One region of the Microbacterium sp. BWR-S6Y genome, then DNA from elsewhere that is predicted to be linked to it. Evidence: predicted binding sites of a transcription regulator. Region 1 holds the regulator's gene; the other holds the start of a gene.
The links. The regulator LexA, encoded in region 1, represses DNA repair genes until DNA is damaged. The targets are predictions, from matches to a motif close to TCGAACANNTGTTCGA.
Positions count from the first base shown of each region.

Region 2: a site for LexA is predicted at 5,512-5,527, ahead of AB1K56_RS16705 (Rv2578c family radical SAM protein). Genes of this name have one in related genera too.

Region 1 covers NZ_JBFECV010000002.1:355,578-371,205, reverse strand. Annotated here, with positions in the region: gene AB1K56_RS05595 (LysM peptidoglycan-binding domain-containing protein) at 77-427, opposite strand; gene lexA (transcriptional repressor LexA) at 685-1,374, shown strand; gene AB1K56_RS05585 (prolyl oligopeptidase family serine peptidase) at 1,479-3,365, shown strand; gene hflX (GTPase HflX) at 3,594-5,111, opposite strand; gene AB1K56_RS05575 (class I SAM-dependent methyltransferase) at 5,197-5,841, shown strand; gene dapF (diaminopimelate epimerase) at 5,943-6,797, opposite strand; gene AB1K56_RS05565 (GNAT family acetyltransferase) at 6,995-7,435, opposite strand; gene miaA (tRNA (adenosine(37)-N6)-dimethylallyltransferase MiaA) at 7,432-8,364, opposite strand; gene miaB (tRNA (N6-isopentenyl adenosine(37)-C2)-methylthiotransferase MiaB) at 8,361-9,908, opposite strand; gene AB1K56_RS05550 (ATP-binding protein) at 10,143-10,610, shown strand; gene AB1K56_RS05545 (LuxR C-terminal-related transcriptional regulator) at 10,607-12,652, shown strand; gene AB1K56_RS05540 (regulatory protein RecX) at 12,838-13,770, opposite strand; gene recA (recombinase RecA) at 13,902-14,954, opposite strand; gene AB1K56_RS05530 (DUF3046 domain-containing protein) at 15,229-15,453, opposite strand; gene AB1K56_RS05525 (helix-turn-helix domain-containing protein) at 15,478-15,628, opposite strand, start outside.
Region 2 covers NZ_JBFECV010000009.1:21,128-36,755, reverse strand. Annotated here, with positions in the region: gene AB1K56_RS16720 (aldose 1-epimerase family protein) at 49-954, opposite strand; gene AB1K56_RS16715 (antibiotic biosynthesis monooxygenase) at 951-1,574, opposite strand; gene AB1K56_RS16710 (DEAD/DEAH box helicase) at 2,057-4,279, shown strand; gene AB1K56_RS16705 (Rv2578c family radical SAM protein) at 4,400-5,503, opposite strand; gene AB1K56_RS16700 (hypothetical protein) at 5,634-6,326, shown strand; gene AB1K56_RS16695 (AAA family ATPase) at 6,379-8,076, opposite strand; gene AB1K56_RS16690 (hypothetical protein) at 8,082-8,321, opposite strand; gene AB1K56_RS16685 (M15 family metallopeptidase) at 8,438-9,574, shown strand; gene AB1K56_RS16680 (TIGR03767 family metallophosphoesterase) at 9,797-11,587, shown strand; gene AB1K56_RS16675 (hypothetical protein) at 11,584-11,937, shown strand; gene AB1K56_RS16670 (hypothetical protein) at 11,934-12,518, shown strand; gene AB1K56_RS16665 (pirin family protein) at 12,493-13,515, opposite strand; gene AB1K56_RS16660 (GNAT family N-acetyltransferase) at 13,512-13,850, opposite strand; gene AB1K56_RS16655 (CGNR zinc finger domain-containing protein) at 13,951-14,466, opposite strand; gene AB1K56_RS16650 (hypothetical protein) at 14,492-14,683, shown strand; gene AB1K56_RS16645 (FHA domain-containing protein) at 14,807-15,628, shown strand, end outside.

The DNA of each region.
Region 1 (15,628 bases):
GTGCGGCTCACGCGCCCGCTCGGCCGAACGACACCTCTCGGAGCCTTCGCGTCGGCGGGTTCGCGTCGGCCGGAGATCAGTCGGCGGGGGCGTACTCGGCGGGGATGGCGATGCGCTGACCCGCGGTGACGGATCCACCCGAGAGGGCGTTCAGACGCGTGATCTGCGCGACGACGTCGCGAGGGTCGGCCGCGGGGGCGAGATCTTCGGCGATCGACCACAGCGTGTCTCCGCTCATGACGGTGATCTCGGCGAACGAGCCTGCGGCGGCTCCCTCTTCGTTCGAGGCGAGCGCGGCTCCGCCCCCGACGATGGCGACTCCGAGCGCGATGACGAGGGGAAGGGAGACCAGGAACGCGACGACGCGGCGTCCGCGCGCGGTGATGCGCAGGCGGGTGGTCGGGGCGGTGACGGCGATGCTGCTCATGATGTGCTCCTCGGTGGGGAGAGATTCGCACCCCGCCCTCGGCCGGGAGGGCGGTGGTGCGAACCTGTATTCCGAATCTATCTTCGATACTTTCGATGTGTCAAGACCGGCTGTATCGGAGACGGATCGAACGCGACACGCGAGAGGTTCCATGTCTTCGAGGCCGTCCACCGGATACGGTTTCGACACGGAGACCTCATCACCAACCTCCGACATTCGAATTTCCGCCGCCCTTCCGCGGCGCGAGGGGAGCACAGATGACCGACGCGACGACCGCCGCCGGCCGCGAACGGCCGCAGACCCGGCGACGCAAGAACCTCAGCGACAAGCAGCTCGCGATCCTCGAGGTCATCCAGCGGTCCATCGCGCGGCACGGCTACCCGCCGAGCATGCGCGAGATCGGCGACGCCGTCGGACTGAAGTCCCTTTCGAGCGTGACCCACCAGCTCAATCAGCTCGAGCTGAGCGGCTACCTGCGACGCGATCCCGGCAAGACGCGGGCCATGGAGGTGCTGATCGACCTGCCCGGCGCCGCCGCCGAGAACCCCGCCGACACGGCCCCCGCCCTGGGCGACGCCGCCCTCGTGCCCCTCGTCGGTCGTATCGCCGCCGGCGTGCCCATCACCGCCGACCAGCAGGTGGAGGAGATCTTCCCCCTCCCCCGCCAGCTCGTGGGCAAGGGCGAGCTGTTCATGCTCAAGGTGTCGGGCGACTCCATGATCGATGCGGCGATCTGCGACGGCGACTGGGTGGTCGTGCGCTCCCAGGCCACCGCCGAGAACGGCGAGATCGTCGCCGCGATGCTCGACGGAGAGGCGACGGTCAAGACGTTCCGCCGCCGCGACGGTCACACGTGGCTGCTCCCCCGCAACAGCGCGTTCGAACCGATCCTCGGCGACGAGGCCGTGGTGCTCGGCCGCGTCGTCGCCGTCCTGCGCGCGGTCTGACCCACGACACGAGAGGCCGGATGTCCGCCGCGCGGCGGCTTCCGGCCTCTCGTGCGTCCGGAGGCCCCGGGGTGGATGTCGGCGGCCCTGCCTAGGCTGGGGTCATGGCTGACACCCTCCCGTACGGTTCCTGGCCCTCGCCCCTCACCCCCGAGTCCGTCGCGCAGGCGTCGCCGCGGGTCGACGGCGCCCGACTCGTCGGCGACGAGGTGTGGTGGGGCGAGTCCGTCCCGCACGAGGCCGGTCGCGTCGCGGTGAAGCGTCGCCGGGCCGACGGCTCGGTCGAGACCGTGCTCCCCGCGCCCGCCAACGCCCGCTCGAGCGTCCACGAGTACGGCGGGGGTGCGTGGACGGCGTCCGACGACGGCGAGCTGTATTACGTCGAGAAGACCGATCAGCGCGTGTACGCGCTGCGCCCCGGCGAGACCGCGCGCCCGCTGACCCCGGCCGATGACGCCGTGCGCCACGGCGGGCTGCGCTGGGAGCACGGCGCGCTGCTCGCCGTCCGCGAGACCCACGGCTCGTCCCGCGTCCCGCTCCGCGCGATCGTGTGCATTTCCCTCGACGGCGAGGTCGAGGTGCTCGCCGAGGGAAGCGATTTCCTCGCGCAGCCCGCCCTCTCGCCCGACGGCCGCCACCTGGCCTGGGTGGCGTGGAACCACCCCGACATGCCCTGGGATGCGACGACCCTCCGTGTCGTCGACCTCGGGACCCGCATCGTCCGCGACCTGTCCGGGGGTGAGCGGCGCTCTCCCCTCCAGCCCGTGTGGATCGCCGACGACGAGCTGCTCTACGCCGACGACCCCGACGGACGCTGGAACCTCTTCCGTCGTCCGCTCGACGGCGAAGCCCAGGCGCTGGCTCCCGCCGACGCCGACACCGGCGGCGGTCTGTGGGTGCTCGGCACCCGGTGGTTCGGAGCCGCCTCCGAGGGCCGCGTGGTCGCCGTCCGCACCGACGGGGCCGACGAGATCGTCGAAATCGCCCCGAGCGGCGTGCGCCCCCTCGACGTCCCCGCCGTGGCCGGGGCCGCGATCGACGATGTCCGCGGCGCACGCGCGCTCGTGTCCGGATCCGACGCCGGCGGGCGATCGGGCCTCTGGCTGGTCGACCTCGACGCCGCAACCGTCGAACTGGTCACGGGAGGGTCCGGCGCATGGGGCGACGAGTGGATGCCGCCCGCCCGCGCCCTGACCACCGACGGGCCCCACGGGCCCGTGCACGCCTTCGCCTACGCCCCCACCAATCCGCACGTCATCCCGGTCGCGGGCGAGCGCCCGCCCTACGTCGTCCTCGTCCACGGCGGACCCACCTCGCACGTGGGACCCGCGCCCTCAGCGAAGACGGCCTTCTTCACCAGCCGCGGCATCGGCGTGCTCGACGTCAACTACGGCGGCTCCACCGGGTACGGGCGGGCCTACCGGGATCGCCTCACGGGCCAGTGGGGCGTGGTCGACGTCGACGACGTCGCGGCCGCGGCATCCGCCCTCGCCGAGGCGGGTCTCGCCGACCCCGACCGCCTCGCCATCGCGGGCGGCTCGGCCGGCGGCTGGACGGTTCTCGCCGCCGTGACGAGGACCGACGTGTTCTCGGCCGGCATCTCCCGCTACGGCGTGGGCGACGCCCGCGCCCTCGCGGAAGACACCCACGACTTCGAGGCGCGCTACCTCGACGGGCTCATCGGTCCCCTGCCCGAGGCCGAGGCCGTGTACGTCGAGCGCTCGCCCCTGGGGCGTCCGGAGCTGTTCCGCGTCCCGCTGTTGATCCTGCAGGGCTCTGAGGACCGCGTCGTCCCCCCGTCGCAGGCCGAGGCGATCCGTGACGCCCTGACCGCGCACGGGGTGCCGCACGCGTACGTCCTGTACGAGGGCGAGGGGCACGGGTTCCGCCGGTCGGAGACGGTGATCGACTCCCTCGAACGCGAGCTGGGCTTCCTCGGTGCCGTGTTCGGATTCGAGGCCCCGGGCATCCCGCCCCTCGCGCTCGACTGAGGCGCGCGCGGCGCGGAGGGCGCGCGCGGCCCGTCCTCGCGCCGCGGGCCTCGCCGTGCACGCGCGAGGGCACCGGCAGCTCGTCCTCCCGCAGCGGGTCGCACCGTGCACGCGCGAAGGCGCGAAGGCGCAGCGGACACGCCGGTAACGAGAATCGAAGAAGACGCGCCACCCGCGTGAAGCGACGGGCCCCAAGCCGAGGCGTGGGGCCCGTCATCCATCCGAGGCTCAGGCCTCGAACGCCGCCAATTCGGCCGCGAGACGCGCGCCCACGTGAGCGTGCAGGAAGGTTCCGCTCTCGCGGTGCTCCTGCGCCACGATGAGTCCGCTCTCGTGCACGGCCGAGACGAGGTCTCCCCGGTCGTACGGAACGACCGCCTGCACCTCGACGGCCGGCAGGGGCAGCGCTTCCTCGATCGCGGCGCGCAGCTCGTCGATGCCCTCGCCGGTGCGCGACGACACGAACTTCGCGTTCGGGGCGAGACCCCGCAGCACGAGCCGGTCGTCCTCGCTCACCAGATCGGCCTTGTTGAAGACGACGATCTCCTGACCGAAGTTCGCGTCCACGTCGCCCATCACGTCGCGCACCGTCATCAGCTGCGCGGCCGGGTCGGGGTGCGAGGCGTCCACGACGTGCAGGATGACGTCGGCGTCGCCGACCTCCTCGAGCGTCGAGCGGAACGCCTCGACCAGCTGGTGCGGGAGGTTGCGCACGAAACCGACCGTGTCGGTGAGCGTGTACACGCGCCCGTCCGTCGTCTCGGAGCGGCGCACCGTGGCATCCAGGGTCGCGAAGAGCGCGTTCTCGACGAGCACCCCGGCGCTGGTCAGGCGGTTGAGCAGACTCGACTTGCCGGCGTTGGTGTACCCGGCGATCGCGACCGAGGGGATCGTGTGGCGCTTGCGCTCGGCGCGCTTCGCCTCGCGCGCGGGAGCGAAGTCGCGCAGCTGCTTGCGCAACTGCGCCATACGCGTGCGGATGCGACGACGGTCGAGCTCGATCTTCGTCTCACCCGGTCCGCGCGAGCCCATGCCCGCGCCGCCTGCGCCGACCTGTCCACCCGCCTGACGCGACATCGAGTCACCCCATCCGCGCAGACGCGGAAGGAGGTACTCGAGCTGAGCGAGCTCGACCTGGGCCTTGCCCTCCCGGCTCTTCGCGTGCTGGCTGAAGATGTCGAGGATCACGGTGGTGCGGTCGATCACCTTCACCTTCACGACGTCTTCGAGCGCGCGCCGCTGGCTGGGGGCGAGCTCGGTGTCGGCGATCACGGTGTCGGCTCCCACGGCGGCGACGATGTCGCGCAGCTCGGCGGCCTTGCCGCGTCCGACGTAGGTCGCCGGATCGGGGTGGGGGCGCCGCTGCAGAACGCCGTCGAGCACCACCGCGCCGGCCGTCTCGGCGAGGGCGGAGAGCTCCCGGAGCGAGTTCTCGGCATCCGTCTGCTCGCCCTGCGGGTGGACGCCGACGAGCACGACGTTCTCGAGGCGCAGCTGACGGTACTCGACCTCGGTGACGTCTTCGAGCTCGGTCGAGAGCCCGACGACGCGGCGCAGGGCCGCGCGTTCCTCGCGATCCCACTGGTCGCCGTCGCTGTCGCCGCCGTACGCGGTGGTGCTGTCTTGGAGGGCCTGAGCGGCACCGAAGACCCGGACCCCGCGGTGCGCATCGGCGCGCGCGAGCACACGGTCGACCGGATCCACGGCAGACGCGTCGGTGCTCGGGGGTGTGGTCTGTTCGGTCATGGGTTCCTCTCGTGCGCGTGAACGCGCGTGTTCTGGCACTTTATCCGCCCCGGCGGCCGGAGCCCCGGTCGGATATCCTGTGCAGATGGGGAGCGAGCACTACTTCAGCGCGTCGCCGTCGAGTCCCGAGCAGCTCCGCCGCATCCGCGTCACGCTGGCCGGTCGTGAACTCGAGGTGGTCACGGCGGGCGGCGTCTTCAGTCCCGATCACGTGGATGCGGGGACCTCGGTGCTCTTCGCCAACACGCCTCCCCCGCCCGCCGGTGGGAACTTCCTCGACCTGGGGTGCGGCTGGGGTCCGATCTCGCTGTCGCTGGCGCTCGCGTCACCGCACGCGACCGTGTGGGCGGTCGACGTCAACGAGCGTGCTCTCGATCTCGTGAGGCGCAATGCCGAATCTCTCGGCCTCACGAACATCAACGCGGTGCGCCCCGAGGATGTTCCCGACGACGTGACCTTCCGCACCATCCGCTCGAACCCGCCCATCCGGGTCGGCAAGAACGAGCTGCACGGCATGCTGCAGCACTGGATCCCCCGCCTGCAGGAACGCAGCGACGGATGGTTCGTCGTGCAGCGCAACCTCGGCTCCGACTCCCTGCAGCGCTGGCTCGCGGCGACGTTCCCCGAGGGCTACGGCGTGCAGCGCGCCGCCACCGGCCGCGGGTACCGCGTGCTGCGTGTGCGACGGCACGGGTCTCCCCCGAGCGAGCTCATCGACGTCGTCGGCTGAGTCGGCGACATCCGCTCCGCGTACAGAGCGGGGCGTACTCCGGGCGTGGCCTTCCCCCGGACCGCGCGAGCGTACGGAGACCGCGGGCCAGCGGCATCCGCTCAGGCCAGGGCGACCTCGCCCGTGAACACCAGCGACGCCGGACCCGACAGGAAGACGCGACCCTCGTCGACACGCACGCCCAGGGTCCCGCCCGGGGTGTCGACGATCCAGTGGTCGGGAGCGGCCGCACCCGCCCAGTGCCGCACGGCGAGCGCCGCCGCGGCCACGCCCGTGCCGCAGCTGAGGGTCTCGCCGACGCCGCGCTCGAACACGCGCAGGCGGATCGCCCCGACGCCGTCGCGCACGAGCGGATCGGCCGGGACGACGAACTCGACGTTCGCGCCGTGGCGGGGCGCGGGGTCGAGCACGGGCTGGAAGGTCAGGTCGAGCCCCTCGAGCTCGGCATCCGACGACAGGGCGACGACCACGTGCGGGTTGCCCACGTCGATGCCCACACCCGGACGCGCGACGCTGAGACCCTTCGCCCGCACGAGCGTCTCGTCGGCCTCGACGGCGAACGCGCCCAGGTCGACCTCGAAGCCGCGCTCGCTGCGCGTGAGGGTCTTCACGCCCGCCCGCGTGCCGATGCGCAGCCCCTCGTCGATCGACGCGAGGCCCGTGTCGGTGAGGTAGCGCGCGAAGACGCGCGTGCCGTTGCCGCACATCTCGGCCGCGGATCCGTCGGCGTTGCGGTAGTCCATGAACCACTCGGCCCCGGATGCCGCGGCCTCGGTTCCCTCGCGGATCGCGGCCGAGCGCACGACGCGCAGCAGCCCGTCGGCGCCGATGCCGAAGTGCCGGTCGCACAGCGCGGCGACCTGGGCGTCGGAGAGGTCGAGCTCGCCGTCGGGATCGGCCACCACCACGAAGTCGTTGCCGGTGCCGTGACCCTTGGTGAACGCGAGAGAGGACATGCCGTCAGTCTACGGAGGACCCGCGGTCGACTCTCCCTGCCCGGGCTCCGATCCCACGCCCCGCCCCACCCCGCCGTCCCGCGGAGTCCCCGCCCCACACGCCGTGCCACGGCATCCGGAACCGGCCTGTCGACGCCGGACTCCGCACGACGGCACACGCCGTCCGGCGCGCACGCCCGGCACCCGCCCGGGGAGCCTCAGGCGGGTCGGCCCGGTCCGTCGACGATCAGGCGCTTGCCGGTCGCCCACGTCTCGAACGGCTCGTACGCGAGCGCGTCGTAGAAGCCGCGGGCCCCGGCGTTGTCGGGGCGCACCATCAGCTGCACCTTGGGGCAGCCCATCTGCTCGAGCAGCCTCTCGGCCTCGGCCACGAGCGCGCGCCCCACTCCCCGCCCCCGGTGCGACGCCGCCGAGGCGAGGTAGTACAGCCACCCCCGGTGGCCGTCGTACCCGGCCATGACGCTCCCGACGACGGTGTCGTCATCGACCGCGACGAGGAAGAGTTCGGGCTGCACGGTCAGCTTGCGACGGATGTCGGCACGCGGATCGTTCCAGGGGCGCGTCAGACCCGCCTGCTCCCACAGCGCCACGACGGCGTCCTCGTCGGCCGGCGCGAACGCCCGGATGCCGATGGTCATGCGTCCTCGCCCTCCGCCGCGCGCACGAGCTGCGCGGCATCCGTCGTCCGCACATCGATCGCGCGCGCGTCGGCGTAGCGCCGGAACCACGACACCTGGCGCCGCGCGTAGCGCCGCGTGAGCGCCTGCGTCTGCGCCACGGCGTCGTCGCGCGTGATCTCGCCCTTCAGCTGGGCGAGCGCCTGGGCGTAGCCGATCGCCCGCGAAGCCGTGACTCCACTCTCGAGGCCCTCGCCGCGCAGGCGCTCGACCTCGTCGACCAGTCCCGCCGCCCACATGTCCTCGACGCGCGCGTCCAGCATCTCGACCAGCTGCGCGCGCTCGACCTGCGTCGCGAGGATGCGCGTCGCCGGATACCAGGACGCGGGCGCCTCGGGAAGGGCACCGCCGTGGGTCTCGCCGCCCTGGTCCAGTACCTCGAGGGCGCGGACCACGCGCCGCCCGTTGCGCGGGTCGATGTTCGCCGCCGCCACGGGATCCGCTGCACGGAGCCGTTGGAAGAGCGCGCCCGCGCCCGCGCTGTCGAGCTCGGCCTCGAGCCGTGCGCGCAGTTCCTCGTTCCTCGGGGGGAAGCGGAAATCCCACAGCACACCAGAGACGTACAGTCCCGATCCCCCGACCAGGATCGCGTCGGCGCCCCGGGCGTGGATCTCGGCGATCGCTGCGCGGGCGGCATCCTGATACCAGGCCACCGCGGCCTCGTCGGTCACCTCGAGGGCGTCGAAGAGGTGGTGCGGGATGCCGCGCCGCTCATCGATCGGGAGCTTGGCGGTACCGATGTCCATCCCGCGGTACAGCTGCATCGCGTCGGCGTTGACGATCTCGGCGGATCGCCCCTCGGTCGCGAGAGCCTCGGCGAGGTCGAGCGAGAGCTGCGTCTTGCCGGTGCCGGTGGCCCCGACGACGGCCCAGAGAGTGGGGCCCCTCACACGCCGACGCGGAGCGTGGGCAGACCGAGCGAGACGGCGCGAGGAGCACCGGCCTCGCCCGCGGGCGTCGGCACGCCGCACGACTCGGCCTGCGAGCGGTCCCACGCATCGCCGGCACGCGTCCGGCGGATGCGCAGCGGCGCCCCGTCGACGGCGTCGGCGAGGAGGTGGAAGGGCGCGGCGTGCGTCACGGTCACCGACACCACGTCTCCCGGCCGGGGCACGGCCGAGCCGGCGGGCAGCTCGAAGTGCACGAGGCGGTTGTCTTCGGCGCGACCGGTGAGGCGGTGGGTCTCGGCATCCTTCTTGCCCTCGCCCGTCGAGACGAGCACCTCGAGCGTGCGGCCGAGCTGCTTCTGATTCTCCTCGGCCGAGATGCGGTCCTGAAGGGCGATGAGGCGCTCGAAGCGCTCCTGCACGACGGCCTTGGGAACCTGATCGGCCATGGTGGCCGCGGGTGTGCCCTCGCGGATCGAGTACTGGAACGTGAAGGCGCTCGAGAAGCGCGACGCCTCGACCACGCGCATGGTCTCGGCGAAGTCCTCCTCCGTCTCACCGGGGAAGCCGACGATGATGTCGGTCGTGATCGCCGCGTTCGGGATCCGCTCGCGCACCCGATCGAGGATGCCGAGGAACTTCTCGCTCCGATACGACCGGCGCATCGCCTTGAGGATGCGGTCGGAACCGGACTGCAGCGGCATGTGCAGCTGCGGCATGACCGCGGGGGTCTCGGCCATCGCGGCGATGACGTCGTCGGTGAAGGCGGCCGGGTGGGGGCTGGTGAAGCGGATGCGCTCGAGACCCTCGATCTCACCCGCGGCGCGCAGCAGCTTTCCGAAGGCCAGCCGATCGCCGAACTCGACGCCGTAGGAGTTCACGTTCTGGCCGAGGAGGGTGACCTCGATCGCGCCGTCGTCGACGAGCAGACGGATCTCGTTGAGGATGTCGCCGGGTCGGCGGTCCTTCTCCTTGCCGCGCAGGCTCGGCACGATGCAGAACGTGCAGGTGTTGTTGCAGCCGACCGAGATCGACACCCACCCGCTGTGAACCGAATCGCGCTTCGTGGGAAGAGTGGAGGGGAAGATCTCGAGCGACTCGAGGATCTCGAGCTCCGCCTCGCCGTTGTGACGCGCGCGCTCGAGCATGCCGGGCAGGGACCCCATGTTGTGCGTGCCGAAGACGACGTCGACCCACGGCGCCTTCTGCTGGACGGCGTCCTTGTCCATCTGCGCGAGGCAACCGCCGACGGCGATCTGCATGCCCGCGTGCGCGTCCTTGCGCGACTTGAGGTGGCCGAGCGTGCCGTAGAGCTTCCCGGCGGCGTTGTCGCGAACCGCGCAGGTGTTGATGACGACGACGTCGGCCTCGACGCCCGCCTCGGCGCGCACGTAGCCGGCGCTCTCGAGCGAGCCGCTCAGACGCTCGGAATCGTGCACGTTCATCTGGCACCCGAAGGTGCGGACCTCGTAGGTGCGCGCTCCCGCCTCTCCCTGTGCGGCGGCGGAGGGCGCGATGAGCGTCGGTGTGGAGACGGGGGTGGTCATGATGCGAGCAATTCTAAAGCCCGCGCCCTCGAGCGGCGTCCCGGGGGCCCGTGGACCGCCGTCGACGCTGCGAGTGCCTTCCCGTAAGGGCCTGGCGGCATTCATAGCTCGTCGATAGGGTGTCGCTCACGCTGACCCGTCCGCCTGCGGGTATCCGGGGGGAGAAGTATGCGGACAGAACGAGCGACGTCATGGTCGCAGGGACTGATCGGATCCGACAGGGATGCCGCTCGCTTGACTCTTCACGCGCTCGAAGGCGTCTCGATGGTCGTGGCGGGACCTCGCGGTAGCGGTCGGAGCTATCTGCTGCGGGCCGTCGCAGCGGAGCTGGAGCGACGGGGAGCCGTCGTGATGAGCATCCGCCCGGCGACGACGTTGTCATCCCTTCCCTTCGGTGCACTGCGCGCGAGCGGGCATGCCGCCCTGCACGAACTGAGCGAGGGCACGCCCTCGACGATCGAGGGCATCCTGATGATCGACGACGTCGATGCGCTCGACCCCGCGTCGGCGCGGGCCATTGCGCAGGCGGTCGCGACGCGCCGTCTGACCGTGGTCGCCGGGCTGCGCACCGCCCGTGCCCGGTCGCGGCATCGACCCGACGACGCCGATGAGGTGCGCCGAACCTTCCTGGACCTCTGGATGGACCGCCTCGCACGCCGCATCGATCTGTCGGAGCTCACCGAGGCGACGCGGAACGGATGATCGATCTGTTCCCCGACGCGGAGCTGTTGGACATGCCGACCCGCGCCGGCCTCGCCTGGCGGGCGGACGGATCGCGGACCTTGCTGCGGCATCTCGTCCTGGAAGCCATACGAGCCGCCCGCGGCGGTCGTGACCCTCTGCTGGCGACCAGCTCCGTGGCCCGCGACAGCCGGCTGGCGGTGGCGCTCGAACGCCACGTCGCCGACTTCCTCCCGGAGGATCTGGAATGCCTGGCCGGCATCCGTCGGCTTCCGCATCTCGAACTCGCCGTGGCGACGCGCCTTTTCGACCCCGAGGCGGTGGGCGCCCTGCGCACGGCCGGACTGCTGCACGCCGACGCGTCCGCGGAACGACGGCTGACCTCCAACGACCTCCTGGCGGCGGAGGCGCACCGCCAGCTCGGAACCGCCGCCGTCGACGCCCTCGCCGAGCGCGCCGGCCACCGGATGCTCGCCGAAAGCGACTTGTGGTGGAGCCCGACGATCGCGATCGACGTCTCCGCACGATGGCACCGCCTCGGCGCCGAGGCCTCCGGCGAGCTCGCCTACCGCCCCGAGATCCGCACGCGCGTGGCCTTGGCAGCCGCTCGCGACGCGAACGACCGGGGAGATTTCGCGCACGCCGCCGCCCACGCGGCACGCGGTCTGGCCGCGGCGGACGATGCCGCATTGAGGGTCGAGGCCGCTCTGGCGCGGGAGTGGGCGGACGAGGCCGAGGATCCAGAGAGCACCTCGGTCTTCTCCTCCCGATGCCGTCTGGCGCGGGGGCGCACCCACCGAGCGGCCGAGGGGACGATCACGTCCGGGGAGCCCGATCGCGCCAGCGCGGAAGCGGAAGCCGATGCCCGGGTGGAACACCTCCTGGCCGCTGCCACCCGTGCCGGGAACCGGCTCGACGCGGAGGAGGCATGTTCGATGATCGACCTGGCGCTGTCGGTCCCCGACGCATCGCCGCTCGAGCGACTGCAAGCCCTCACCGCGGCCGGCATGTGGCAGGCGGTGCGCGGGCGCTGGGCGGTCGCGCGTGGACACTACCGTGACGCGGTCCGCCTGCTCGACGCGCGCCCGCACCCCCACGGCATCTCCGCCCGCGAGCGGCTCTCCGCGCTTCTGTTCCTTCTGTCGGGCCACCAGGTCGCGGGCGCCGACGGAACAGCGGCGCAACACCGCCTGGAACGCGAACTCAGCCCGGCCGCGCGGGAGGGAGGCGCCCCCGAGCTCACCGTCGCCGGCATCGCGGCATCCGTGGCCTTCGCCGGCTCGGGTCACCCCGAGCAATCGCATCGCGAGTGGCTCTCCGCCATGGGCCGCGACCCCTCCGCACTCAGCGACCCCACGACCGCGATGATGAGGCTCAACGTCGCGGAGGAGCTGGCGCTGGCCGGGCGGCTCGACGAGGCTCGTGCACTGCTCGTCCCCGTCGACGAGGACGGGCCCCTCATCGTGCGCCGCAGCCGCCTCTACGTGGAGACGACGATTCTCGTCGCCGAGGGCAGAGTGCCGCAGGCTCGGGAGACCGCGCGCGCGGCCGCGGCCTTCACCCGGGGCAGCACGGCGGCGGCGCTCCGTATTCGCGATCTCTATCGCCTCGTGACGCTCGACATCGCGGACGCCGACGAGGTCGACGAACTGGTGCAGCTGGCGGCGACGACGGACCTCCCCCTCGCGGCCGAGGCCGTCCGACGCGCATCGGCGCGATCCTCCGGCAGCGAGGACGCGATGCCGATCGATGAATTGCGCTTGCACGCGCTGTGGTCGAGGTCGGACCCAGCGCCGGTCGCGCCCACGCCCGCACCGGTTCGTCGTGGTGCCGCCACTCCACCCGCTCCCGAAGACCTCACTGCCCGGGAGCGCGAGATCGCTCTCCTCGCCGATCAGGGTCTCACCAACCGTGAGATCGCGACGCGCCTGTTCCTCTCGGTGCGGACGGTCGAGTCGCACGTGTACCAGGCGCGCTTGAAGCTCGGTGCCGCATCACGACGGGAACTCGCGCGTGTGGTCGCGGCGGAGGCCACCTCGACGGGGCCCGCAACGGCGACCTGACCGCGAGCGCGATGCGTGCCGGGTGCAGCGGATCGAGAACGCATGCCGCCCGTCCTCGTCGGGCGCGGGACGGACGCCCGACGCCCTATGCCGCCCCTCAGTTGACGAGCGTGAACGGACGCCCGAGCCCGGATATCGCCGGTCAGTCAGGCGTGAAACGGATGCCCGAGCCCGGATGCCGCCGGTCAGTCGTCGGGCGTGAAACGCACGCCCGAGGCGGGGCGGGAGAACGGTCGCGAGCGGCCGAGGCCGGCCTCCGAGAGCGCAGTCCGCGCGGCCGTCAGGGCGACGGACGACGGGTACCCGCGTCGCGCCAGCTGCCCCGCCAGCCGCCGGAGCGACGCTTCATAGTCTTTGCCCTCGACACCACGGACCTTGGACCGGGCGAAGTCGAGCGCGCGCTCGGCGTCGTCGTCGGGAAGCTCGTCGAGGGTGGCGTCCACGATCTCGCGCGGAATCCCGCGCTTGCGCAGCGTCTCGGCCACGGCACGTCGACCGTCTCCGCGACGCTCCACCGCCGACATCGCGAGCTGCTCGGCGAAGGCCGCGTCATCGAGGTAGCCCAGATCGACGAATCGGGCGATCAGATCTTCGACGACGGTCTCGTCGACGCCCTCGACGCCCCTGATCACCGTGCGAGCCTCGGACAGGGACAGCGATCTCGACCGGAGCTTGCGCAACAGCAGGGCCTCGGCGCGCTCGGCGGCAGCTTCGACGTCGGTGGCGGTGTCGATGTCGTCGGACTCGACGTCGGGTCCAGCGGATGCCGCGTCGCCCGCACGGGTGAGGGAGCCGCCTCCGAAGCGTCCGGCGCCCGCCCCACGGCGGGCACCGGCGGCGCGACCCCGCGACAGGTCGGCGCCCGGAACGGTCCACTCCGCTGCCGACGTCTCGTCCGCGACGGGGTCCGTCCTCAGCGCTCTCAGCCGCGGACGCCCCGCGGGTGGGTCCGCCGCGGGCTCAGCGCCCGTGGCCTCGGTGGCCGTCCGCCGTCGAGACGGATGCGAGGTCTCCGCGACACGATCGGATCGCGCCGTGTCGGACCGGCCGAACAGCGGGATGACGGGGGCGAGATCCGCGTCGACTGCACGCAGCGCCCCGGTGCGGGGCGCGCTCACGTCGCTCGAGCCGGGGTCCGACGCATCGGTCCGGGAGACATCACCGGCGCGGTCTCCCGAGGCCGAGGAACTCCGGTCGCCCTCACCGCCGACGGCGGGCGGGCGACCGGAGCCCCGCGTGTCGTCGATCATCAGGCCGGACGGCGGGCAGCCAGCTCGTCGTCGGCGGGCGCCACGGCAGCCGGAGCTCCACCGATTCCGAGCTTCGCCTTGATCTTGGACTCGATCTCGGCGGCGATGTCGGGGTTCTTGATGAGGAAGTTGCGGGCGTTCTCTTTGCCCTGCCCGAGCTGCTCGCCCTCGTACGTGTACCAAGCACCGGACTTCTTCACGATCGCGTGCTCGACGCCGAAGTCGATCAGACTGCCCTCGCGGGAGATGCCCACGCCGTAGAGGATGTCGAACTCCGCCTGCTTGAAGGGCGGCGCCATCTTGTTCTTGACGACCTTGACGCGGGTGCGGTTTCCGACGGCTTCGGTACCGTCTTTGAGCGTCTCGATACGACGGATGTCGAGGCGGACGGAGGCGTAGAACTTCAGCGCCTTTCCACCGGCCGTCGTCTCGGGCGATCCGAAGAACACGCCGATCTTCTCGCGGAGCTGGTTGATGAAGATGGCCGTGGTCTTGGTGGTGTTCAACCCACCGGTGAGCTTTCGCAGTGCCTGCGACATCAGGCGGGCCTGCAGGCCGACGTGCGAGTCGCCCATCTCGCCCTTGATCTCGGCCTCGGGGACGAGGGCGGCGACGGAGTCGATGACGACCAGGTCGATGGCGCCGGAGCGGATCAGCATGTCGGCGATCTCGAGGGCCTGCTCACCGGTGTCGGGCTGCGACACGAGCAGAGCGTCGATGTCGACGCCGAGCTTCTTGGCGTACTCGGGATCGAGGGCGTGCTCCGCGTCGATGAAGGCGGCGATGCCGCCGGCCCGCTGGGCGTTGGCGATCGCGTGGAGGGTCAGGGTCGTCTTTCCCGACGATTCGGGACCGTAGATCTCGATGATGCGGCCGCGCGGCAGACCGCCGATGCCGAGGGCCACGTCGAGGGCGACGGACCCGGTGGGGATGGTCTCGATCGGTGCGCGGTCGTCGCTGCCCAGTCGCATGACCGAGCCCTTTCCGAACTGCCGGTCGATCTGCGCCAGGGCCGATTCGAGGGCCTTTTCGCGCTCTGCGGGTGAGGGCATGACGTCTTCTTTCTGCTCGCGTTCCGGTCGCCTGTAGGCTGTCGCGCCCCCCATCGACGATGGGGGCACCCGACAAGGCGTTCAGGGTGTCGTTCGACGTGATCCACGTTAGGGAGGGCCTCCGACATTGATGTCGGAGGACGACCCTTCTGGGGATGAATGGCTCACGAACCCCGTTGTGGAGGAGCCTACGCCTCAATCGAACGTACATTCGACGACACGCCGGAAACACAGGCTCGAGTCCCGAAGGCTGCCCCCGACAGCGGCAGCGAGGTCAGCCGCGTCGGGGCTCGATCCGGCCGACACCGTAACGACGGTTCTCGGGGACGTCGGTTTCGGCGCAGAGCGCCAGCCACACGTCTCGAGGGTCGACGCCGGCGGCGAGGGCGTCGACGCTCGTCCGTCCGCCGACGGCGGACAGAACGAGGTCGGTCAACAGCGACCCTCCGCGCACGCCGAACTCATCGGCGACAGCGCGATCGAACTCACTGCGACGCATGGGGCGAACGCGTCGGTGTCGACGTCAACGAAGCGAGAGCTCGGGCTCGACCGCGGCGACGAGCTCGTCGGGCACCACGTCGGGGAAGGTCTGCAGGCCCTCCAGCACAGAGAGCCGATCGCCCACCTGACGCATGATCGTGGAGATGGGCACATCGAGCGCCTCGGCGACGGAC
Region 2 (15,628 bases), on a different contig from region 1:
AGGTCATAAGGCGTATTTCTTGTCCCCCAAATGGGGGACAAAGTTCGCTTATGCCGTGAAGCGCACGCCCCATTCCCGATGCAGAATGCCGCCGCATTCCAGGCGCTCGAGGTCGTCGCCCGTCGCGAAAGCGTTCGCGGGCGCCGTCATCGGCTCGATCGCGACGGCGAGGGGATGCCCCGGATAGCGGTCGGTCGTGAAGACCTGCGCCCAGCGGAATCCCTCGTCCTGCCACAGTTCGACACGGGCCCCGCCGGGCGCCGTCAGCGTGTGTCGGGCCCGCCCCTCGGCATCCCTCTCCATCCCCCGGTAGCCGTTGTCGAGAGCGGCGTCGCCGAGGCGCAGGCCGTCGCGCAGGTCGGTGCCGGCGCCGACGGGAACCTCGTCGACGGGGATGTTGCGATCGTCGAGCACCAGCGTGGTGGTCCCCGACGAGTGCACGACCAGATCGGCGGTGTCGACGCCCCCGATCTGCAGGTACGGGTGCACGCCGAGCGCGACGGGCGCCAGGCTCGCGCCCACGTTCTCGACGTCGTGGGCCACGTGCAGTCCGTCGGCCTGCAGGGTGAAGGTCACGCGCGTACGCAGGTGGAAGGGGTAGCCGGTCTGGGGGACCACGTCGGCGCCGAGCACGAGCCGCTCCTCGGTCTGCTCGATCGGCTGATACGCGGCGAAGCGCAACAGGCCGTGGCTCGCGTTGCCGAACTTCGGCTCGCTGATCGCCAGCTGCAGGTCGGCGCCGTCGAAGCGGTACCTGCCGTCGCGGATGCGATTCGGCCACGGCACCAGCACGACCCCGGATGCCGCGGGCGTCGGCACGTCGTCGGGGTAGCGGGGCACGAGGTCGACCCCGTCGACGGTGAGCGCGCGCAGCGCCGCACCCACCTGGGCGATCTCGGCGGAGACGTTCGCGCTGCGCAGGACGAAGCGGTGGCCGGTGGGATCAGCGGTCATGACGAGGCCTTTCGTGGACGGGGCGGTCGCTGCAACCAGGGGTGGAGCAGGCGGGTGACCCACGGCAGAACCAGGTAGGTCATGACGGGGGTGAGCAGCAGGGTCGTGGCCAGCACCCGCAACGGCAGGGGGATCTCGGCGAACCCCGGGACGAAGCCCAGGAGCCACGACGCCAGCAGGTTGGTGGGGAAGAACCCCACCCAGATGGTCACGGCCTGTTTCCAGCGGGGAGGAGCGGGAGGCACCGGTTGCTGCACGGGCGAGGTCGTGGCATCCGTCGGGGCGAGGACCGAGCCGAACGCGGCGTCGAACCACCCCTCGATGCCCGTGCGTCGCTCGCTGCGCTCCTCGCGGGCGAACGGACGCCCCGAGTCGAGCCACCACTGCCGTTGCGAAGAGGTCTCCCACTGCTCGAGGGTGGCGATGTCGCGGAAGCGGTACAGCATGTACCAGAGGTCGCTCTCTTCGCCCGCGCGCACCCACCCCGAGCCGAGGAAGCCCGGGAAGGCGGTCGCGAGGTCGGTGCCGGCCTGCATCCAGGAGGTCGCTTCGGCGGTGCGCGTCGGGTCGATGCGCCGCTCGATCGCCACCGTGATGGGGTGGGCGTCGGTGTCTGCCATGCGTCCATTTTCGGTCACCCGTCTCGCCGCCGCGGCACGGGCGGCGGGTGGGACGAGGGGTGCGGGGTGCTGGGGTGTGTCCCAGTTCTGGTGGTGCGTGTCCCACTTGTGGGGGGTGGGGGCGGCTGGCGCTGGCCATAAGTGGGACGAGGGGTGCGGGGTGCTGGGGTGTGTCCCAGTTCTGGTGGTGCGTGTCCCACTTGTGGGGGGTGGGGGCGGCTGGCGCTGGCCATAAGTGGGACGAGGGGTGCGGGGTGAGGGGCATGGATGCCATTCCCAGGCGCGACCTGTAACGTGGGGCGGTCGGCTCTGGACACCGCGTGTGATGCGCGGATGGGTTTGTGAGTCCAAGGGGCCGATGGACAGGACGCGATCGCGGCCTCGACCCATCAGTGAATGGCCCCCGGCCGACGACAGTCCGGGTATCCCACCGCCACGAGCGGTGATGCTGTTTCGCGCGAACAGAACCCAGGAAGTTCCCCATGCCCAAGAACAAGAAGCCCGCCGGCGGCCGCGCCGCCAAGAACTTCGAGCCGCGCTACGGCGCCAAGACCTCGTTCCAGGACCGCAAGCGCCGTCCCGGTGCGGAGGGTCCCGCCAAGCCCGGCAGCAAGAGCCCGAACCACCGCGGCTACCGTCCCGAGGCCGAGGCTGCGCCCGACAAGCGTCGCTGGAACGCGTCGGACCGCGCCGGCCGCGACCAGGCTCGCGACATCCGCAGCTCCGCTCGCGACGACCGTCCGGCTCGTTCGTTCGATCGTGACGAGCGTCCGCGTCGGTCGTTCGAGGACCGTCCGGCTCGTTCGTTCGATCGTGATGAGCGTCCGCGTCGTGACGCGGGCGACCGTCCGGCTCGTTCGTTCGACCGCAACGACCGCCCGGCTCGTTCTTTCGACCGCAACGACCGTCCCGCGCGTTCGTTCGACCGCACCGACCGTCCCGCCCGTTCGTTCGATCGTGACGAGCGTCCGCGCCGTGACGCGGGCGACCGTCCCACGCGTTCGTTCGACCGTGCGGACCGTCCCGCCCGTTCGTTCGATCGTGATGAGCGTCCGGCTCGTTCGTTCGACCGCACCGACCGTCCCGCGCGTTCGTTCGATCGCGATGAGCGTCCGCGTCGGTCGTTCGAGGACCGCCCCGCTCGCTCCTTCGACCGTGACGAGCGTCCCCGCCGTGACGCGGGCGACCGTCCCGCCCGTTCGTTCGACCGCACCGACCGCCCGGCTCGCTCCTTCGACCGCACCGACCGCCCCGCGCGCTCGTTCGACCGTGACGAGCGTCCCCGCCGTGACGCGGGCGACCGTCCCGCCCGTTCGTTCGACCGCAACGACCGCCCGGCTCGCTCCTTCGACCGTGCCGACCGCCCCGCGCGGTCGTTCGACGACCGCCCGCGCCGCGCCGACGGACCGAGCCGCAGCGACTGGAACGCGTCGCCGAAGCGCTCCGCCGAGCACGAGCAGCGCGTTGACGTGGTGCACGAGCGTCTGCAGGCCGAAGCGGTGGATGCCGCGACGGTGACCGGCGCCGGGTTCGCCGATCTGGGGCTGGGCGACAACATCGTCCGCGCCCTCGCCGGGCTCGGGGCCGAGAAGCCCTTCCCCATTCAGGCCGCCACCGTCGTTCCGATCCTCGAGGGCCGCGACGTGCTGGCCCGCGGTCGTACCGGCTCGGGCAAGACCATCGCCTTCGGCGCCCCGCTGGTCGAGAGCATCCTGCGTTCGCAGGCCGGCAAGCGCCGCGAGTTCGGGCGCGCCCCGAAGGCCCTCATCATGGCGCCGACGCGCGAGCTCGCTCTGCAGATCGACCGCACCGTGCAGGTTCTCGCGCGCAGCGTGGGACTGTTCACGACGCAGGTCTACGGCGGCGTGCCGCAGGCGCGTCAGGTGGGCGCGCTCAAGAAGGGCGTCGACATCGTCATCGGAACCCCCGGCCGCATCGAGGACCTTCTCAACCAGGGCAAGCTCGACCTGTCCGACGTGCAGGTCGCCGTGCTCGACGAGGCCGACCACATGTGCGAGCTGGGCTTCCTCGAGCCCGTGCAGCGCATCCTGCGCGCCACCGCGAAGGGCAGCCAGAAGCTGCTCTTCTCCGCCACCCTCGACCGCGAGGTCGCGGCCCTGGTCGACGAGTTCCTCGTCGAGCCGGCCGTCTACGAGGTCGCCGGAGAGGATCAGGACTCGAGCACGATCGAGCACCGCGTGCTCGTGATCGAGCACCGTGACAAGGCGCAGATCCTCGACTCGCTCGTCGACCGCGAGGGCAAGACGCTCGTGTTCGCCCGCACCCGCGCGTACGCCGAGATGCTCGCGGAGCAGTTCGACGACGCCGGGATCGCCGCGGTCGCCCTGCACGGCGATCTCAACCAGCAGAAGCGCACGCGCAACCTCGAGAAGCTCACCTCGGGTCGCGTCAACGTGCTCGTGGCCACCGACGTCGCCGCCCGCGGCATCCACGTCGACGACATCGACCTGGTCATCCAGGCCGACGCCCCCGACGAGTACAAGACGTACCTGCACCGCTCGGGCCGCACGGGCCGCGCCGGTCGCAGCGGCACGGTGGTGACGCTCATCACGCGTCAGCGTCGCCGCCGGATGACCGAACTGCTCGACCGCGCCGAGATCGAGGCGCCCTTCGAGGAGACCCAGCTCGGCGACGACGTGCTCGAGGAGATCTCGGGCCGTCAGCTGGCCGACGTCACGTCGTAAGCGTTCCTCCGAGAGGCCCCCGTTCGCGTTCGCGCGGCGGGGGTCTCTCGTGTTCCCCCGTCCGTCCGACGGCCTCGCGTCCCTCTCGTCTGCGCCATCGGAGGGCCCGCCTCACGCCGTTCAGAACAACCTCGGTTCGCTCGCCGGAGCGACGCGGGGGCGCGCGGATGCCATGCCGGCGGTGCTGCGGACTGGACCGAGGCTGCTCGTGGTCGGGGTGCGGGCGGCGAGTCCCGGTTGGGGACGGCCGCGAGGGTGGTCGTCTTCGTCCCACCCGTCGAGCCCGTGCAGGCGGAGCAGGGGGCGCAGGCGCTTGCCGAGCCACGAGCGGTAGGCCTTCGGCGCGGTGACCGAGACGCCGGGATACAACCCGCGATACGACGAGACGAGGTGCGGCTGCTCGCGCTCGAGCCAGTCGAAGAACCACTGCTTCGCGCCCGGTCGGAGGTGCAGCGCGCCGTAGACGACTCGAGCGGCTCCCGCCGCGCGCAGGCGTGCCAGCGCGTCGTCGAGCACCGGTATCGAGTCGGTGAGGTGGGGGAGGATCGGCATCAGAAAAACCGTCACCCGGAATCCGGCTGCTGTCGCCGCGCGGACCGTCTCGAGGCGGGCCTCGGCGCTCGGGGTCCCCGGCTCGATCGCGCGTTGGAGAGCATCGTCGAAGACGGCGATCGACATCGCCAACGAGACCGTGACCTGCTCGGCGGCCGCGGTGAGCAGGGGGAGATCCCGGCGCAGCAATGTGCCCTTGGTCAGGATCGAGAAGGGGGTGCCGTTGTCGGTGAGGGCGCCCACGATCTCGGGCATGAGGCGGTAGCGTCCCTCCGCCCGCTGGTAGGGGTCGGTGTTCGTGCCGAGCATGACCGGTTCGCGTGCCCAGGATCCGCGACGCAGTTCTGTCCGCAGCACGTCGGCGACGTTGACCTTCACGACGATCTGCGAATCGAAATCAGCGCCGTAATCGAGGTCGAGGTACTCGTGCGTCTTGCGCGCGAAGCAGTACGCGCAGGCGTGGCTGCATCCCCGGTACGGGTTGACGGTCCAGTCGAAGGGCATCGCCGACGCGCCCGGAACGCGATTGAGCGCGCTCTTGCACAGCACCTCGTGGAAGGTCATGCCGGCGAACTCCGGGGTGGTGACGGAGCGGACGAGACCGTCCATGCGCTCCATGCCGGGCAGCGCCGCCGTGTCGTCGACGCCCAGCTGTTGACCCTGCCACCTCATCTCGACAGTCGAACACATGTTCTATCGGAACGCAAGGCGGTGTTGTTCACATGCGTCTCCATGGACGAACGGCGACGCGCTACTGTGACAGCCAAGTCCGCTCGCCGAGCGGCGTGACAGGGGGTGGCGCATGGTCGACGGCCGGCAGGTCCGGGGTCACGCCCTCGTGCACCGATCCGCGCGGCCGCTCGAGTCGCGGCATCCGGCAATCGTGGTGCGGCATCCCACTCTCTCCGGATGGATCTGGCTCGCGGTCGCGGTGGTGCTGCTCGTGGTCTGCGAGATCTGGATCGAGAACGAGTCGGCCGGCGTCGTGGTCTCGCTCGTCGGCGCCCTTCCGTCTCTCGGCGCGACGCTGCTCGTGCTCGCGCAGACCCCGCGGACGCATCTCGACTTCGAGGAGTCGATCCTCGGCCACTTCTTCGCGCGGTTCTTCGCGGTCCTGGGGGCGCTGATCCTGTGGATCGGATCCGTCGTCCTCGGCGCCGCGGTCGCCGTCCAGCTCGCGGAAGACACCGGAGCCGATCCCGAGAAGGCGTGGGTGGAGGCCTTCGAGATCTTCGGCGCGGTCGTCCCCTTCATCGTGGCGATGCTGTGGGCCGTTCTCGTCTTCCGCTGCGTCGGCTACATCGCGCGGTTGCGTGGATGGGCGGGCGTGCCCGAGCGGCATCGCATCCCGGATCAGTTCTTCGCGGATCTGCCGCGCACCCGGCGCGTCGTCGTCGGCCTCGCCCACCCGTCGCTCCTGCTCGTCGCGGGTCTGTTGAGCATCGTGGTCGCGATCTTCGCGGCCGCCGAGGTCGGGTTGAGCGACATCGCGTGACGCCGTCTCGCCGCCGACCGCCGCGAGAGAGAGGAGCCGTACCCCAGCCGCCTCAGTCGAGCAGCCGGGCCGCGACGAAGCGCAACGCCTTCGCACCGTGCGTCAGGGAGTCCTCCTGCTCTCGGCGAGCGTGGTCGGGGAGATCGGGATCGGCCAGGATGCCGCGCGTCACGCGCTGCGATGCCGCGAGGATCTCCACCAGGAACTCCTCGTCGCCGTCCGCAAGCGGCACGACCAGCTCGGCATCGTCGAGGGGCCATCCGGTGGGGGCGAGGGGGCCGGGATGCCGCGCGGTCGCGGCGCTGCCCGCACCCATCAGGCGCTCCGTGCGGGCCGCGACGACCGGGTCGCCGCCGACGCGTTCGACGGAGCCGGTGTTGTCGAGCGTCGCGTAGACGGCGTGCCAGACGGGCATCGGGAAGCTCAGCTCGTGTGTCGGCTCGGTCGTGTCGACGACGGGCTCGTCGGCATCCTGACCGACGGTGTCGAAAGCGACCCAGCGTCCGTCGGTCTCGTCGTGATAGCCGAGGTCTCCGAACGGCGACACCTGCAGATGGGGGCCGCCCGGGTGCGGAACGAACGGCGCGTGGCCCACCAGGGTCGCCGTGTGCGCCGACGGCGCCGTCTCGGACCGCGTCCCCAGGAGCACGCGCGTCAGCGCGGCCCCCGAGGCGAGCAGCTCGTCGAGGGTCGCCGCGAGGTCGTCGTCGGTCGGCGCCTCGTCGCCCCGGACCGCCGCGCGCAGCACCGTGCCGCGCAGCAGTTCCTTCGCGAACGACCCCGTCGTGCCCCGGGCGCGGTCGGCCGCGGCCTCGAGCGCGTCCGCCGACAGGGGCAGTCCCTGGGCGTACCTGCGGAACAGACGGCGCCGGTCGGCGTCGTCGGGAAGGGGGATCTCGACGCCGAGGTCGACGCGCCCCGGCCGGGCGGCGAGAGCCTCCTCGAGGATCTGCACGTGATTCGTCGTCATGACGAAGGCGATGTCGGCATCCGGTTCCAACCCGTCGAGGGCGTCGAGCACGTCGAACAGCACGGGCTCGGGCGAGAAGCCGCGGTCCGCCGCCACCAGGTCGATGTCTTCGAGCACGACGAGGGCGGGGGCGAAGGTGCGCGCGATCTCGGCGGCCGCGGTGACGAAGCGGATGCTGGACCCGGTCAGCACCACGGCGGTCGTCCCGGGGGTGCGGGCGAGAAGGTGACGCACCGTGAGCGTCTTGCCGGTGCCGGGAGGGCCGTACAGCAGGACGCCGCGCTTGAGGTGCTGTCCGGCCGCACGCAGGGCCTCGCGGTGGTCGCCGATGCCCACGACGTGGTCGACGATGCGTTGCAGCACGCCCTCGCTGAGAACGATGTCGTCGGCCGACACATCGGGGCGGGGCAGGAAGGTCGCCCCGGCCTCGTGCCCGTACTCGGTCGGGACGAACGACAGCACCTGACCCCGCAGCACGCTGCGCTCGATCATGAGCCGCCGGATCTCGGCGAGCGCCGCCGCCGTGGCATCCGGATCGGCACCGATCACCTCGAGCTGGGGCTGCGCCGGCATCGACCGCGGGTTGGCGGAGCGCTGCACGATCGCGAGCGGGTGTCCGTCGAACCGGAGCAGGCGCACGCCGAACGACACGACGCGACGCTGCGCGGTCGCGCTCACGTCGCGGGAATCGTACGACACGGGCCCGGGAGCGAAGTGCGAATACGGACCGGAAAGGAGCTCGGATGCCGACACGTGCAGGCGCTGCTCGCCCCCGGTCACGCCGATCAGCGCCCGCCGCCGCGCTCGGTGAGTTCGTCGAGGGCGATGTCGGCATCGACGTAGCGGTGCGCCGAGAGCGTTTCGGTGGTCACGGGGAGGGTCGTCACATCCACTCCGAGATGGGCGCTCACCTCCTCGCCGAGCCGCGTGCGCTCCCCGGCCCGGTCGGCGGCGACCACGCGGTTCACGGTCTCGAGATAGCGGCTCATGGCGTGGGCGAGTGCGCGGTCGTCGTCGTCGAGCATGGTCCCCCCGGTCGGCTCACGGTGGCTCCAGAGTGCCCGTCCGGAGGGTACCGGGGCAACCGTCGCCGGCCGACGGGTCGACCGCGGGCCGCCCCCGGGAGACAATGGGAGCACTCATGTCCCCCGATCCCGAGCTTTCCCCCCGCCGCGCGGCCCGCGCGGAAGCCGAGCGACTCGCGACGGAGGCCCTCGCGCAGATCCCCCCTCCCGCTCCGACGCGCCGTCAGCTGCGCGAGGGCGCGGGCGCCGCGCGGGTCGGGAATCCTCGACGCCCGAGCACGGCGCGCCGCGGGCTCGCGCAGACCCTCGCCGCCCTTCCCGCCGACCGCCGACGTCGCCTCGCCGTCGTGATGGGAGCGGGCGTCGCGGTGATCGTCGGCGTCGTCGTCGCGATCGGCGCGGCAGCGGGTTCCGCGCACGACGCGACCGCATCGGCATCCGTCGACGACACCGTGAGCGCCGCCGTCGCGGGTCCGCCGGCCGTTCCGGACGAGGGGCTGCCCGTGCCGCAGGTCTCCGCCGTCGCGGCGACCGCGACGCCCTGCGACGACCCGGCCTTCACCGCCGCGCTCGGGCAGGGCGACGACACCGCCGCGATCGCGGCAGCGGGCGGTGGGGCGGCGTTCCGTTCCGCGGTGGCATCCGGGATCGCCCCGTGCGTGTCGCTGAGCGACCCGGACCGCGAGTGGCTCGTGGTCAACAAGCAGCGCCCGCTCGACCCGATCGACTACGCCCCGGGCGACCTCGTCATGCCCTCGAACGTGCGCGCCCTCGAGCAGTCGGCGCTGCGGGCGGCTCCCGCCGAGGCGCTGAGTGAGATGGTGCGTGCCGCGGCCGACGCGGGGGCGGGCGAGATCGGGTACCTCAGCGCCTTCCGCTCTTACTCCACGCAGAAGTCCACCTACGCCGGCCGCGTCGCCGTGGGCGGCGTCGCGGAAGCCGACCGCGAGAGCGCACGGCCGGGGTACAGCGAGCATCAGACCGGCAAGGCCGTCGACATCGTTCCGTGCAACGGCTCGTGCGGAACACTCGACGACGTCGCCGCATCGCCCCAGGGCGCCTGGGTGCGCGAGCACGCGTGGGAGTTCGGCTTCATCACCCGCTACGCCGAGGGGCGCGAGGACTACAGCGGCTACGAGCCCGAGGCGTGGCACCTGCGCTACATCGGGCCGGAGCTCGCGCAGGCCTATCACGACGGCGGGTACACCACCCTCGAGGAATTCTTCGGCCTCCCGGCGGCGCCGACCTACTGAGCGACCGAGGCCCCGGGCGTCTCAGGCCCCTCCCGCGCTTCGACGCCTCGCGCCGCTCGACGCCCCGCGCAGGCGACCGCCACCGCGTCCGCCCTCCCGCGCGCCTCGACCCGCCCGCGCCGCTTCACGCCCTCCCGCGCGATGCCACGCCCCACCCTGCTCGACGCACCGTGCGCCGAGGCGCTACATTCGTGTTCTTCCTCCGCCCGAACGGATGATCACGTGACCGGTCTGTCCCGCCGCCAGTTCCTCCACGTCGCCGCCACTGCCGCCGCCGCGACGGGGATCGGCCTCGACGCGCTCGTCGCCGCCTCGGCTCGCGCACAGGCACCCGCCGCGACGGCGGCCGGCATCCCGACCACCCTCCAGCAGACCATCCGGCAGGGCTCCGTGGTCTCGGGACGCTATCGCGCGCTCGCCACGGGGGCGGGTGAGCCGTACCTCCCCCGCACCGACGTCCTGCGGCGCGCGCCGTCCGCCGCCCGCACGGCCTCGCGGCGGTCGCTGCTGTACCTGGGGCACCTGTCCGACCTGCACGTGATCGAGGCGCAGTCGCCGGGCCGCATCGAACCGATGATCGTGCAGGATCACTCCGCGTGGGGCAGTGCCTTCCACCCGCAAGACCCTCTCAGCCCGCACGCGACGGCGGCGATGGTGCGGGCGTTCTCCGACGCCCGGTACAGCCCGCTCACCGGAGCGCCGATGAGCGCCGCGATCGTCACCGGCGACAGCGCCGACATGCACTCGCACCTCGAGCTGCGCTGGTACATCGACCTGATGGACGGCCTCCCGGTCGACCCGGCCACCGGCGGGCCCACCTGGCAGGGCGTGCAGGCCTGGAACGAGGCGACCTGGGCGTACCGGCCGAACGATCCCCGCGGGGGCGCGTTCGGCGACTACGGGTTCCCGCGCCTGCCCGACCTGCTCGCGCAGGCGATCGCGCAGAAGATCGAGTCGGTGGGCCTGCCCGCGCCCTGGTACGCCGTGTACGGCAACCACGACACCCTCCTGCTCGGGACGTTCGACATCAGCCCGCAGCTGCGCGCTCTCGCCGTGGGCGGGCGGAAGTCGTACACCCTGGATGCCACGGCGAGCACGGCGCTGGAGGGGTGGGCGTCGAGCACGAGCGTGTTCTCCCAGGCCCTCGCGGCCCTCGGCCTGGCATCCGGGAACCCGGGAATGCGGGAGGTGCCCGCGAACGACGATCGTTACCTCTTCGAGCGGCGCGAGTTCATGGCGGAGCATTTCCGCACCGAGACCACCCCCGGACCCGTCGGACACGGCTTCACCGCCCACAACCTCGCGTCGGGCGAGACGTGGTGGCAGGTCGACCTGAGCCCGCGCGTGCGCGCCTTCGGCCTCGACACGTGCAACCAGGTCGCGGGTCCCGACGGGGCGGTGCCGGAGTCGCAGATGCGCTGGTTGCGGGCGCAGCTCGAGATCGCCCAGCGCGAGCAGCGGCTGGTCCTGATCTTCAGCCACCACAACAGCCTGACCCTCGAGAACCGGGCGGTGCGGCCGGGAGCCGACGAGAAGCTGTACGGGGCCGAGGAGTTCGTGGCGATGCTGCTGGAGTTCCCCGTCGTCGTGGGGTGGCTCAACGGCCACACGCATCTCAACCAGATCCTGGCGCACACGAGCGCCACCGGCGGGTTCTGGGAGATCACCACCGCGTCGTGCATCGACTTCCCGCAGCAGCAGCAGGTCGTCGAGCTCGTGGACAACCGCGACGGCACGCTCTCGCTGTTCACGACGGTGCTCGACCACGCCTCTCCGGCGGTGCCGGGGTCGTCGGGTTCCGTCGCGGATCTCGCCAGTCGCAGTCGTGAGCTCGCCGCCAACGACTGGGCCGAGACGCCGCTCATGCGCCGTGGCTCCCCCCTCGATCGCAACACCGAGCTGCTGCTGCCCGCGCCGTTCGACCTGGAGGTCATCACCGACGCGCAGCTCGAGGCGCAGCACGTCGCCGAGCGCGCGCGGATCGTCGCCTACGAGACGGAGCGTGCGCTGTGAGGCGGGTCGCGACGATGGCCTCGCTGGGGGCGGTGCTGGTGCTCGTGCTCGCGGGCTGCTCGCAGGTCGCCGCGATCGCGCCGGTAGGCGGCAACCACCTCACCGAGGTGCGGTTCGCGACCATCGACGTCCTCCTCGACCGCGGCGTCGAGCTCGAGGCCGTTCCCACGTGCACCCGCGCCGACGACGGGGCGATCTCGTGCGCGGGAACCACGGGAGAGGGGGATGCCGTGGCCTCGAGCTCGCCGGCATCCGATCCCGACGCCCTCACCGTCACGGTGTCGGGCGCGGTGGTCTTCACCGGCAGCGTGAGCGCCGTGATCGACGCGGCGGCGGGGGACGCACCGTGAGGCGGGCCCTGCTCACCGCGGCGGTGGTCGTGGGGCACGCGGTGATCCAGGCGGCGCTGGTCGTCCCGCAGGCGGCGGTCGCGGCATCCGTCGGGTTCATCGCCCTCTTCGCGGCCTCGGCGGTGGCGCTCGCCGCGGCGGCCGTCGCACTGGTGGTCCTCGCGGGCACGGGCGGGCGGCCCCGGATCGGACGCGTGATCGCGGGGGTCGTGGTCGCTCTGGTCGTCGTCGCCGCCCTGGCGGTGCTGTCGGCGGCGACGCTCGTGCCGGCGATCCTCGTCGCTCTGGTCGTCGTGTCCCCGCTGGGCAACGCCGGGGTCGGCGGGGCCGTCGGCCTCGGCTCGTTCGCTCGGCATCCGGTCCGCGCGGTGCTGGCGGCGGTGCTCTCGGTGGTCGTCCTCGCGCTGATCGGCGTCGCCGCTCTGCTGCTCGGATTCCTCGTCACCGGGTGGCTGGGGGCCCTGGCCACCGGCATCGCGGGAGGTGCCCTCATGGCGCTGCTCGTGCGCCTCTGGGCCCGGCTCGCGATGCGCCCGCGGGGTGGGCCGAGCCGGGTCAGACCCGCCGTCGCCGCGCGGTGAGCCGCACCGCCGGAAGCGGGGGAGCGGGGATGCGCTCGGGGCCGTGGTCGACGACGTCGCCGAACCGCTCGGAGTGGCCCTCCCATGCCTCGCGCGCCGCGACGATCTCGTCGTGCGTGCGGCCGACGAAGTTCCACCACATGACGATGTCGGCTTCGAAGGGTTCGCCGCCGAGCAGGAACACGCGGGCTCCGTCGGTGCTGCGCAGCTCGAGGTGGTCGCGGCCGGTGCCGAGGTACACGAGTCGGGTGTGATCGACGGATGCCGTCTCCCCGGCCTCGAGGACAGGCCCCGGGCGGCGAACGGCGTCGGCGTCGACGGCATCCACCCCGGTGACCGCCTCGGCGCTGCCGGTCATCCCGTAGACGGCGTACTCCCAGTCGGGGCGCAGGGGAACCCGCACGCTCACGCCCGGCGGGAGGCGCAGCTCGGCCCCCACGATCGGGGTGTGGACGGTGGCGGGCGAGGCGACCGCGCCGAGCGTTCCCATCACCACCACCGCGTCCGCGCCGTCGCCGAGGTCGAGCACGGGAAGGTCCTCATGCCGTTCGAAGGCGGGGGCGCCGTGCCGGCGCGACTCGGGAAGGGCCACCCACAGCTGCAGCGCGTCGAGAGGGATGGGGCCCTCGCCCACCGAGTACTCCGAGTGGGCGATGCCCGCGCCGCTGGTCATGAGGTTGAGGGCGCCCGGGCGCACGACGACGTCGCTGCCCACGGCATCCCGGTGACGCACCTCGCCGATGATCGGCCACGTCACCGTCTGCAGGCCGATGTGCGGGTGGGGTTCGACGCGCATCAGGGTGTTCTGCGGACCGAACCGGTCGAGGAAGCACCACGCGCCGACCATCGGCAGCGAGCGGTGCGGGAGGGTGCGGTGCACCTCCATGCCGCGCACCCCGCCCAGGGGCACCTCGCGCGCCTCGACCACGAGGGCGCGCGGCCCGTCGCACTCGACCGGCCCCTCCGACGCGGGCGGAGCGACGTCGAGGCGGGTCACGACGGTTCGCCGGACCCCGCCGAGTCGGCGGCGTCGGCCTCGTCGGGCCACTCCACGACGAGACCCGGTACGTCGTGCTCGCGGAGGTAGTGCGCCACGAAGGGGCAGGAGGGGATGACGCTGCCGCCGCGGCGGGCGAGATCGCCGAGGGCTTCGCTCGCCAGCGTCGACCCCAGGCCGCGGCCCTTGAAGGCCGGGTCGATCTCGGTGTGCGGCAGCACCACGCGGTCCTCGCCCGCGGGACGGAACTCGAGGAAACCGCCGAGCTCGTCGCCCACGTGGATCTCGTAGCGGCGTGCCTCGTCGTTGCGGGTCACGGTCAGTTCGTCGGCCATCGGCGTCTCCTGTCGTCGGTGTCCACAGCAACGTACGTCGGCGCCGCGGTGTTCCGCCATCCCTGGACACGGCGCGCAGGGGCGCCCCGACGGCGTCCGTTCACGCCCGCGCGCGGTGCCGCCGGACGGCCGCGCGGTTGGCGCAGCGCACCGAGCAGTAGCGCTGGCGCCCGTTGCGGGTGATGTCGACGACGACGCGGTCGCACGGCTCGGAGGCGCAGCGACCGAGGCGGTTCATCCCGCGCGTGACGAGGTGCAGCGAGGTGCCGACCGAGATGACGGCCGCGAGGACGCGCGGCAGCGCTTCGTCGCTGTCGCGGTAGTGGAGGTGCCACCCCTCGCCGTCGTGGTCGGTGAGACGGGGGTAGGCGGTGACAGCGGCCATCTGCGTGTTCAGCAGCTCGGCTCGCGCGGCTGGATCGGGTTCGTCGACGACGCGCAGCCACTCGTCGATCACCGCGCGCGTCTGTGCGTGATCGTCGGATGCCACCGGGAAGCGCATCGTCATCCCTCGCTCGATCGTGCGCTCCTCGATGCCGGCGCGGTCGGCCGGCCAGTCGTTGGCGAGCGAGGCGGCCAGGAGCACGGCGTACTCCCCGTAAGGGTTGAGATGCATAAAGGCATTACAACACGCTGGGATCATGACCGCCTCCCGCACGCGACCCGCCGCCGCGGCATCCGTCCACGAACACGCCTGGCTCACCGAGTCGGTGCACGGCACGAGCGAGGGACGCGTGCGCTACGTGCGCTGCGCCGGCTGCTCCGCCCGGCGCGTGGATCGGGAGCACCCGCTCGTGGTGGTCCCGGTCGCGATGTCGCGCGCGATCGGATGACGCGGCGGAGGCCGGAGGGGAGGGGGCGGCCTCGGCTGCCGTTCGGCGACCCCCGGGAGGACCGGCCACCCACGGGCGACGCCCGGCGCGGTAGCGTCGATGCAGACCGTCGACGGAGGACGCATGGATGCTCTGAGCCTGATCGCCGCGACCGCGGGAGCGGTGCTGGTGATCGCCCTCGTGCTGCACGTCTGGTACGCGATCGGACTGTCGCGCGTGCTCGCCGCGCACGGCGGCGAACCGTGGCGCGCGTGGGTGCCGCTCGTGAACGAGGCGGAGGTGTTCCGTCTCGGCCGCATCGACCCGGTGCGCGCGGTGCTGCTCGTGGTGCCGTTCGTGAACGTCTACGGGCTCGTGCTGAAGGCGAGGGCGGCGCACCGGCTCGGTGAGGGCTCCGGTCGCGGAGCCGGCACGACGACGCTCGCGGTGCTGCTTCCGCCCGCGTGGGCGATGGTCCTGGCTCGAGCCCCTGAGGCGGCGGAGGCCGCATCCCCGACCCCGCGGGAGATCGTCGGCGTCGAGTCGGCCCCCGCCGAGGCCGGAGAGGTCGACGGTCCGATCGCCGCCGTCCCGGGGGTTCCGACCGCCCCGGCCACCGCGGATCCGGCGGCTCCCGTCGCCGCCGCGGCCGGAGGGCGACGTGCCGTGGCGACGTCGGTGGAGCCGTTCAGGCCTCCCGTCCTGCCGGGACCCCGCGAGATCGGGGCGGGCGACGACCCGGACGCGTCCTCTCCGGCGCCGGATGCCGTGGTCTCCGCCTCGCGGGCGGAGGCGTCCGTCGCGCCGGCTCCGGATGCCGGGATCCCGGCCTCGCGGGCGGAGGCGTCCGTCGCGCCGGCTCCGGATGCCGGGATCCCGGCCTCGCGGGCGGAGGCGTCCGTCGCGCCGGTCGCCCTCGACGCCGCGGAAGGCGTCGACGCTCGCGTGTCGGAGACGACGGACGCG